2 regions of the Corynebacterium fournieri genome follow, and region 2 is predicted to be linked to the other one. Evidence: predicted binding sites of a transcription regulator. Region 2 holds the regulator's gene; the other holds the start of a gene.
The links. Region 2 encodes LexA, which represses DNA repair genes until DNA is damaged. Its sites were predicted from a motif close to CGAACANNTGTTCG; they were not measured.
Positions count from the first base shown of each region.

Region 1: the regulator LexA is predicted to act here: its motif matches at 2,745-2,758, upstream of CFOUR_RS04105 (HNH endonuclease signature motif containing protein).

Region 1 covers NZ_CP047210.1:828,623-833,038, reverse strand. Annotated here, with positions in the region: gene CFOUR_RS04125 (FecCD family ABC transporter permease) at 1-293, shown strand, start outside; gene CFOUR_RS04120 (ABC transporter ATP-binding protein) at 297-1,049, shown strand; gene CFOUR_RS04115 (MerR family transcriptional regulator) at 1,053-1,826, opposite strand; gene CFOUR_RS04110 (DUF1707 SHOCT-like domain-containing protein) at 1,878-2,372, shown strand; gene CFOUR_RS04105 (HNH endonuclease signature motif containing protein) at 2,843-4,375, shown strand.
Region 2 covers NZ_CP047210.1:1,373,497-1,377,912, forward strand. Annotated here, with positions in the region: gene hrpA (ATP-dependent RNA helicase HrpA) at 1-869, shown strand, start outside; gene nrdR (transcriptional regulator NrdR) at 896-1,354, opposite strand; gene lexA (transcriptional repressor LexA) at 1,999-2,679, shown strand; gene CFOUR_RS06680 (DeoR/GlpR family DNA-binding transcription regulator) at 2,764-3,552, shown strand; gene CFOUR_RS06685 (HPr family phosphocarrier protein) at 3,654-3,923, shown strand; gene CFOUR_RS06690 (uracil-xanthine permease family protein) at 3,998-4,416, opposite strand, start outside.

The sequences.
Region 1 (4,416 bases), 540 kb from region 2:
CCACCCTGCTTGTCGCTTCGGTGCTCGCCGCCGCGTCGGTGGCGTTTACCGGCATCATCGGGTTCATCGGCCTGGTCGGCCCCCACGTGGCACGCATGCTTGTCGGCGAGGACCAGAAGTTCTTCCTCCCCGGCGCGGCTGCCGCCGGCGCGATGCTTTTGAGCTTGGCCTACGCGGTGTCTATTTCCATCATCCCGGGCGTGGCCATCCCGATAGGCATCATCACCTCGCTGGTCGGCGTTCCGTTTTTCGTGTTCCTCATTTTCACCCGTGCCCGCCGGAAGGGGGCGTAAGTCATGTCGATTCGCGCGGAAAATCTCACGGTCGCCTACGGCCGCACCACCATTCTCCATTCGCTGTCGTTCGGCCCCCTGACACCTGGCAGCGTGGTCGGGTTGATTGGCCCGAACGCGGCGGGCAAGTCGACTCTGGTCAAGACCATCGCGGGGATCAAGCAGCCAACTGAAGGCTCGGTTTCCGTCAGCGTGGGTGATGCGGAGCTCGTCGGCAAGCAGCGTGTGCGAGCCGTCGGCTATGTGCCGCAGGATTTGCTGAGCAGCGCCTCACTCACCGCGTTCGAGTCGGTGATGGTCTCCGCCCGCCGCCGCGGCGACGCGTCGTGGGATCCGCTCGAGCGCAGCGCAGACGTGATGCAGCGGCTGGGTATCACCCACCTGGCCGACCGCTTGGTGTCGGACATGTCCGGCGGTCAGCGGCAGCTCGTCGCCATGGCCCAGATGCTTGTGCGTGAGCCGAGCGTCATGCTTCTCGACGAGCCCACGTCCGCCCTCGATCTCCGTCACCAAGTCGAGCTGCTGCAAATCGTCCGCGACGAGGTCCACGAGTCGGACAAGATCGCGCTGGTCGCTCTCCACGACCTCAACCTGGCTGCCCGGTACTGCGACGAGCTGCTGGTGGTCAAAGCGGGGCACGTCATTGCCCACGACACTCCCCACCAGGTGCTGCAACCGGACTTGCTGGAAGAGGTCTACGGCATCCGCGCACGTGTGCTCGACGATGGCGGCGTACCCGTCGTCTGCCCCGTCTAGCGTCTAGTCCCACTGTGGGTCGTCCACGTCCACGCCCTCGGCTTTCGCGTGGGCGGTGACCAGCTCGAGCAGGTAATCCTGCGCGCCGTCGTACGCCTCGTGGAACCGCGGGTCGCCGACGTACATGCGCGCCAGGATGAGCTGGCGGGCCGGGGTCACGTCGTACCACTGCGCGATGCTTTCGCGGTGGCGCTCCACCAGCGCTGCGGCCTCATCTGACCCCGGCTCGACACCGGCGTCGCGAGCAGCGACCAGGTCCGCGGCGAGCGCGTCCTGCTCCTGCTGCAGGCGGGCGAAGTCGGACTCGCCCATCTGCGCGAGTTTCTCCTGAGATGCTGCCCACTCCGGGGTATCGCCCCAGCGCTGCTCGGCTTCAGCCTGGTAAGCGGGCATGTCTTCGCCGAGGTACTTCTTCATTGCGTCCATGTCGATGGATCCTTTCGTTGCTTGTTGGATGAGGGTCTGGACAGATGCGAGTTGCGCGTCCAGCGCGCGCTTCTGCGTGGCCAGGGCTTCCTGGTGGTGCTTGAGTGCGCGGGTGAGGGTGGCACCGGAGGCGTCGATAAGCGTGGCGATCTGCGCAAGCGGCACGCCAACGCCGCGGTAGAGCGCAATCGTCGCGCCCCGCTCAAGGTCCGCTTCCGTGTAGATGCGGTGATCCGCCCAGGTGCGGGCTGGCTCAAGAAGCCCCAGCGTCTCCCAGTGGCGCAAGGCCTTCGTGGACACGCCGAGTGCCTCGGCCGCCTCGCCGATCGTGTACTCGTTACCATCTGCCATGAGTGCGATTGAACAGGTTGCCGCAGGGGCAAGCACAAGTTGGGAGAGAAAATGAGCGAGATTCGCGTCGGCGACAACGAACGTTCGGCAGCGTTGGACCGGCTGGGCACCCTGTTCACGGACGGTTACCTGGATGTCAGCGAGTTCGAGGAACGCACAGGTCAGGCCGCGGTGGCGCGCACGCGCGGGGAGCTCTCAGCGCTTTTCGACGACCTCCCGGCCGAACCGGTCGCATTGGAGAAGCGGACGCCGTCCGAGGTCGAGCTAGATGAGAAACTCGCGGCGAAGCGGAAGCTGGACACCGCGATCTACGCCACGCTCATTGGCGGCTTGGCGATCTTTTTCGTACTGCAGATCGGGCTTGACTTGGACTACGCCTGGGTGGTGTGGCCGGTGGTGGGCATTCTCGCGGTCGCTTGGTACACCGTCTTCGACATCTCCGACGAGGAGGACGAGATCCTCGAGGAACTGTTAGAGAAGGAACGTTCTGATCGCGCCGAGCGGTTGAAACTCGCCGCCGAGCGCCGCAGAGAGCTTGGAAAATAGTCCCGAGTTTCCTGTGTGCGTATTCCTCGCGCGCTCGCGCTTGCTGTAATCGGTTCTGTCGGCGTGGTTTCGGGTTGCGCCGGGGGTGGCGAGCGCGAAACCGTGGTGGTCACGTCCACGCAGTGGGTGGATCCGGATTCGGGCGAGCTGGTGGAGTCCGAGGAGGTTGCGGAGCCTGATGGGGTTGAAACCGAGGCAACAAGTACGGGACTTTCGACAACACCCACGGCTGGGACGAATACGCAGGAAAGCGGGTGCGGCTGCGGGTTCTCATTGAGTAGTTCTCGTACTCGTCCGAGGTAGCCTGCCCTTCGGCAGCCAGCTCATACTCAACGACAACGCGGGCATTGAAGTGCTGCGTTAACCCCCTTTCGAACGTCTGTTCTATTTTTCGATGGCCGTGTCGGACGCGTTGTTAGATTGAGTTCATTACTTTCAACAAACTGCGTTTTTGACGGGAAGGAGGGGCCATGACCAGCGAGATCACCCGGTGCGTCAACGAGATTGCTTCAGCGCTGTGCACACTTAGCACACTGTTCGAGGACCCCTCCGCCCTCGCATTTGAGGACGTCCGGCACGACTTGGAGCGCCTAGAGGAGCAGTTTAAAAAGAAGGCGACTATCGACGCAGCATTCGCCTTTATCGCCGACCGGGACGATGCCGGACGCATCGTTGGAGCCAACTACCCAAACGCGTACCTGCAGCAGTGCCTGGACCTATCCAAGAGTGAGGCATATAACCGCCTCGAGCGCGGCCGGTTGCTGTACGGCGCCCCGCCGGAGCCCACCCCTCCCCTGCCCGATGACGCAGAGGACCTGTTCGACATGTCCGAGGAGGACGCCGAGGCCGAAGCCCACGCCGCCGCGGAGGCTGCAGCCGAGGAAGAACGCGCCCGCCAGAAGAAAGCGCGCGAAAACTCGTCGAAGGTCAGCGCGGAAAAGCAAGACATCATCCGGCGCGAGCTGGACAAGCTACTCAAGGCTGCATCCTGCGAGCGCACCCGCATCCACGCCGAAGCGATGGAGGAAGCGCTGCACCGCAGCCCCGAGGACCTGCGTCTTTTCGTGCGCAAGGCGGTAGACGCGGCAAACCGGAAGCACGCGCCGCACTCCAACCCGAACGCTGGGTTTGAAAAGAGGAGTGTCTCCTTTGGCCGTCGCAAGGCAGACGGCACCGTGGACATCCACATCAACGCCACCGCTGGCCACGCGGCGCTGATGAAAGCGCACATGGACAAGGGGCTGGCGCCGAACTCGAACCTGCCGGAGGAACAGCAGGGCGAGGCGGATTCGCGCACACCGCAGCAACGCCGGTTCGACCAGTTCTTCGCCATCTTCGGGCAGTATGAGGAGCAGTGTCAGAAATCCAATGACGGGGCCGCGTCCGTGGTGCTTGCGCTGACCCTCGACGACCTCGCGGACGGCGACGCCGCCATGCTCTTCGACACCAACACCGGCATCGAGGTGGACTGCTTCGACCTCGTGCGCCTCGGCATGGACGGCACAACCGACTTCCTGCTGCAGGTCGACGGGGTCAGCTCCGTGCCGCTGTGGATGGGGCGCACCAGCCGTCTCGCGTCGGTGGCGCAGCGCATCGCCATGTTCGCGGTGCAAGGGGTCTGCTCCTGGCTCGGCTGCACCGCCGCGATGACCGAGTGCGAGGCGCACCACATCCTCGCGTGGATCAAGGGCGGAAACACCGACATCGAAAACCTCACCGGGCTGTGTCGCGAGCACCACAGGTGTAACAACGACCACAGAGACGGCTCCTTTAACAAGGGGTACATGGATTTCGACCCGAATACGGGCAGGTCAGGGTTCCGACGGCGCCCCGGTGACCCGTTGAAATTCAACCAGTCGGTCCCCGCGAAACATTCGGCGGTGAGCAGGATCTATGCCGCGAAAGGCCGGTGCAACTGCGCGCACGGCCCGGGACACGACCCAGCGTTTTACCCTCCAGACCACCCGCCAACAAAGGACACGTTCACGCCCCTGCAGGTGTGACCTCCCTGCAGGCTAGGTGTGTAAGCATGCGCATTTTCGCC
Region 2 (4,416 bases):
GCACCTCCGAGTCTGAAGCTGTAGCGAAGTGGACCGCAGACTCTTTGGGCGCTGTGCCGGAAACCGTCACCACCACGATCGACGGCAACGACGTCGACGCCTTCCCGGCACTGGAAGCCACGAAGGACGGTGTGAAGGTCACGGTGCATCCGACGAAGGCCGCCGCAGACGCCTCCATGATCACCGCGACACTGACGCTGCTGTTGCGCGAGATCACCGTCAACCCCACCCAGATGACGAAGGGGCTGCCACTGCGTCAAAAGGTGGCCGTGGACCGCTACCCGCACGGCGGCGCCGAGGGTCTGGTGGAAGATGCCCGAGTGGCCGTCATCCGCGATGTGATGCTCTCCAGCGGCGGGCCGGTGCGCTCGCCTGAGGAGTTTGAGGCGCTGGTTGCAGAGATCCGGCCGCAGGTCGCTGGCGCGGTACGGCGAGTAGTAGTCACGCTCGCTCCGGCGCTGGCGGATTACGCCAACATGGCTTCGGAATTGCTGCATTGGGAAGGCCCAGCCATTGACGACATGAACTCGCAGCTCGCGTTTTTCCTGCCTAAACATGCTGTGACCGTGCACGGTATCGGCCATCTACAGCACCTGCCGCGCTACATCGAAGCCATGCGGATCCGCCTGGAGGATATGCGGCTGGACCCGGACCGGGATGCCGACAGGCAGTCCGTGATCGATGCGGTCAAGCGCTATTTGGCGCAGCGGATGAAGTCCCTCCCCGCGGGCCGAACGAAAACGAAAGCGTATAAGGACATCTTGTGGCTCATCGAAGAGCTGCGGGTGAGCTTGTTCGCACAGCGATTGGGCACACCGAAGCCGGTGAGCCAGCGGCGCATCGAGAAGAAGATCGACGCGTTGCGGTAACGCTGCGAGACCGCAGAGGCGCCGCCCTAGAAGTCCTCGCGGTCTCGGCGCCGCATGAGGCGAATTTCCGATTCGAAGTCGTCGGCACTTTCGAACGACTTGTACACGGAGGCGAATCGCAGGTAGGCAACCTCGTCGAGTGCACGCAAGGGCTCGAGCACCGCCAGGCCGATTTCGTTTGCCGGCACCTGCGAGCTTCCCTGCGCCCGAACCGTTTCCTCCACCTCCTGGGCGAGGCGTTTGAGTGCGTCGTCGGAGACATCCCTTCCCTGGCACGCCCTGCGCACACCGACGATCAGCTTGTCGCGGTCGAAAGGCTCGCTCACGCCGTTTCGCTTCACAACAGTCAGCACGGCCTTTTCTACCGTGGTGAACCGGCCCCCGCATTCCGTGCATTCCCGCCGCCTGCGAATGGCGGATCCAGCCTCGACTAAGCGGGAATCAGTGACGCGAGATTGCTCGTTGTGGCAAAAGGGACAAAACACTGCGTACTCCCCCGGTTGTCTAAACGGTGTGGCCTTGCCCCGAGTCTACGCCCCGCCTAACGCGCCGACGTCATCGCAGCGTTTTGGGCAGCGTGTCCGCTGGTCGCCACCTGGCCGTCACCTGCTCCCGCGAAAACCCCGCCGAATGCGGAACCAATGAGCAGCGCAGCGGTCATACCCGCCCCCAACAGCAACGTATCTCTCCGCTCGCGTCGGGTTTCGAACGCGCTGACGTCACCCGACCCCGCGATTGCCTCCTCCCGGTCCGAACGATCGTACTTTCGATGAGTCGCGGAAATCGTTCGAACTGATCCGCCGCCAGTCCGGCGCGGCTGAGTCGACTCAACGTCCCAAACCTCCGCGGGAGGCACCACAGACGGCGCGGTGCTGCCAAAGTGAAATGCATTCTGTGCTGGGTTGATTGCAACGGCCATTACCGTCTCCTTTCGTTCTGCGGCACACCTTACGTTCGGCGCCGACACGCTCGAATGTTCTAACGTTCATGTGTTCGAATACGCTGACGTGTTCGATTTATAGCAAAGCGGTAGCCCCGTGTCCAGCCCACACAGGAAATCATCGAACATGAGTGCCCTATCTGGTAGGTTGTTTGCGCAGAGACCACTCGCCGAGCACTAGGAGCAAACATGGCACGAAAGAAGGCCGACCAGGGCACGCCCGACTACAACTCGCTCTCCGACCGCCAGCGCCGCATTTTGCAGGTCATCCAGGACGCTGTCGTGCTGCGGGGCTACCCGCCGAGCATCCGCGAGATCGGAGATGCCGCCGGACTGCAATCCACCTCCTCCGTTGCGTACCAGCTCAAGGAGCTGGAGAAGAAGGGCTTTTTGCGGCGCGACCCGAACAAGCCGCGCGCAGTGGACTTGCGCCAGTTGCCGGAGCACGGCCGCAAGAAGCGCAAGCCGCAGGAGGAGAAGCCGGAAGATTCCTCGAACGCTCGCTACGTGCCGGTGGTCGGCCAGATCGCCGCAGGCGCTCCCATCCTCGCCGAGGAGAACGTGGATAACTACTACCCCTTGCCGGAAGAGCTGCTCGGCGACGGCGATTTCTTCATGCTGAAAGTCGTCGGCGAATCCATGCGCGAAGCCGGCATCCTGGACGGCGATTGGGTTGTGGTGCGCTCGCAGCCGAACGCCGAGGAGGGCGAGTTTGTTGCGGCGTTGCTCGACGGAGAGGCAACGGTGAAGGAGTTCCACCGCGATTCCTCCGGTGTCTGGCTGCTCCCCCACAATGAGGCGTTTGAGCCGATCAAGGGCGACGAAGCGGAGATCATGGGTCGCGTCATCTCGGTGTTCCGTACGCTGTAAGCAGTGCGCGTTCGCACACGCGAGCGCCTCACCAGCAGCTTTACGCATAGGGACAAGGTCCCGAATATACGCGCAGGAGAATCTATGTACGCCGAAGAGCGCAGACGCCAGATTGCGTCGCTGACCGCTGTGGAAGGCCGCGTCAACGTCACCGAGCTGGCGGAGCGCTTCGACGTGACGGCAGAGACGATTCGCCGCGATCTGTCAGCTCTGCACGACGAAGGCGTCGTCCACCGCGTACACGGTGGCGCGGTTGCCAGCCAGTCCTACCGCAGCACCGAGCTGCCTTTGGATGCTCGGCAGCGTGCCTCGTCGTCAGCGAAGGCCGCAATCGCGGAATGCGCCCTCCAGTTCATTCCGGAAAGCCCGAGCAGCACGATCTTTCTCGATTCCGGATCTTCCATTGGCATGCTCGGTCAGCGCATCGCCGAAACCAGTGCCGATCGCGAGTATTCGGTGGTGACCAATTCAATTCCCACTGCCTTGGACCTCAGCGTCTCCGGCCTCCACGATGTGCAGCTGCTCGGGGGAACGGTCCGCCCAATCAGCCAGGCGGTAGTGGGCAGCACGGCACTGCGCACCCTCGCACTTCTGCGAGCCGATGTCGCGTTCGTCGGCACCAACGCCCTGTCCATACAGCACGGCCTGTCCACGGCTGATGCGCAAGAGGCGGCAGTCAAAGCCGCGATGGTCACGAACGCCCACAAGGTGGTTGTGTTGTGCGATTCCACCAAGTTGGGCAATGACTACGTCGTCAGCTTTGCACCCTTGAGCGAGATTGATGTGGTGGTCACGGACAGCGAGGCTCCCCCGACATTTCTCGACGAACTTCGCTCCCACGGTATTGAAGTGGTCCTCGCAGGCGCGCAGTAAGCCCCGCGGCTCAGTCCTAGACGGCCGTTGTGGCGGCGCGGCCGTGAACGGTCCTACACTCGGTACAAAGTACTGCAACAGAAAATCAGAAAGGACCCCGTATGGCTTCCAAGACCGTCAAGGTCGGTTCCACTGTCGGGCTGCACGCTCGCCCCGCTACCGTCATCGCCGATGCTGCCGGAGAATACGACGACGAAATCCTGCTCACCCTCGTGGGCGGCGATGACGATGACGAGACGGATGCTGCTTCGTCGCTGATGATTATGGCCATGGGCGCCGAGCACGGCGATGAAGTGACCGTCACTTCCGAAAACGCCGACGCTGTGGAAAAGATTGCAGCGCTCATTGAGCAGAACCTGGACGAAGAGTAGCCAGCTTCCGCTTGACGACGAGCTCACGCCCGGACGACGGTCCGGGCGTTTTGCTTTGCATGGTGCCGCTTTGCCTACTGCGAAAACGTCGACGGCTTGGAAGTGTCGAAGCCGGAGCGGTAGCGCCCTTCGCCGAAGGTGTTGTACGCCAAACGCATGAGCGGGTAGATCACGATGATGCCCACGGATCCCAGCGCGATGCCCTCAAGCGTGACCGCACCAAGGTCGAAAGTGAGGTTGCCGATACCGACGATGAGCGCCACTGCAGCGGCGGTGAGGTTGACTGGATCCGTGAAGTCGACCTTGTTGTCCTGCCAGATGCGCACGCCCAACATGCCGATCAGGCCGTAGAGCACGAGACATGCGCCGCCGAGCACGCCGGCGGGGATGGTGAAGATGACCGCGCCGAACTTCGGGATGAACGCCAGCACGATTGCGAACGCGGCGGCGACCCAGTACGCGGCGGTCGAGTACACCTTCGTCGCCGCCATCA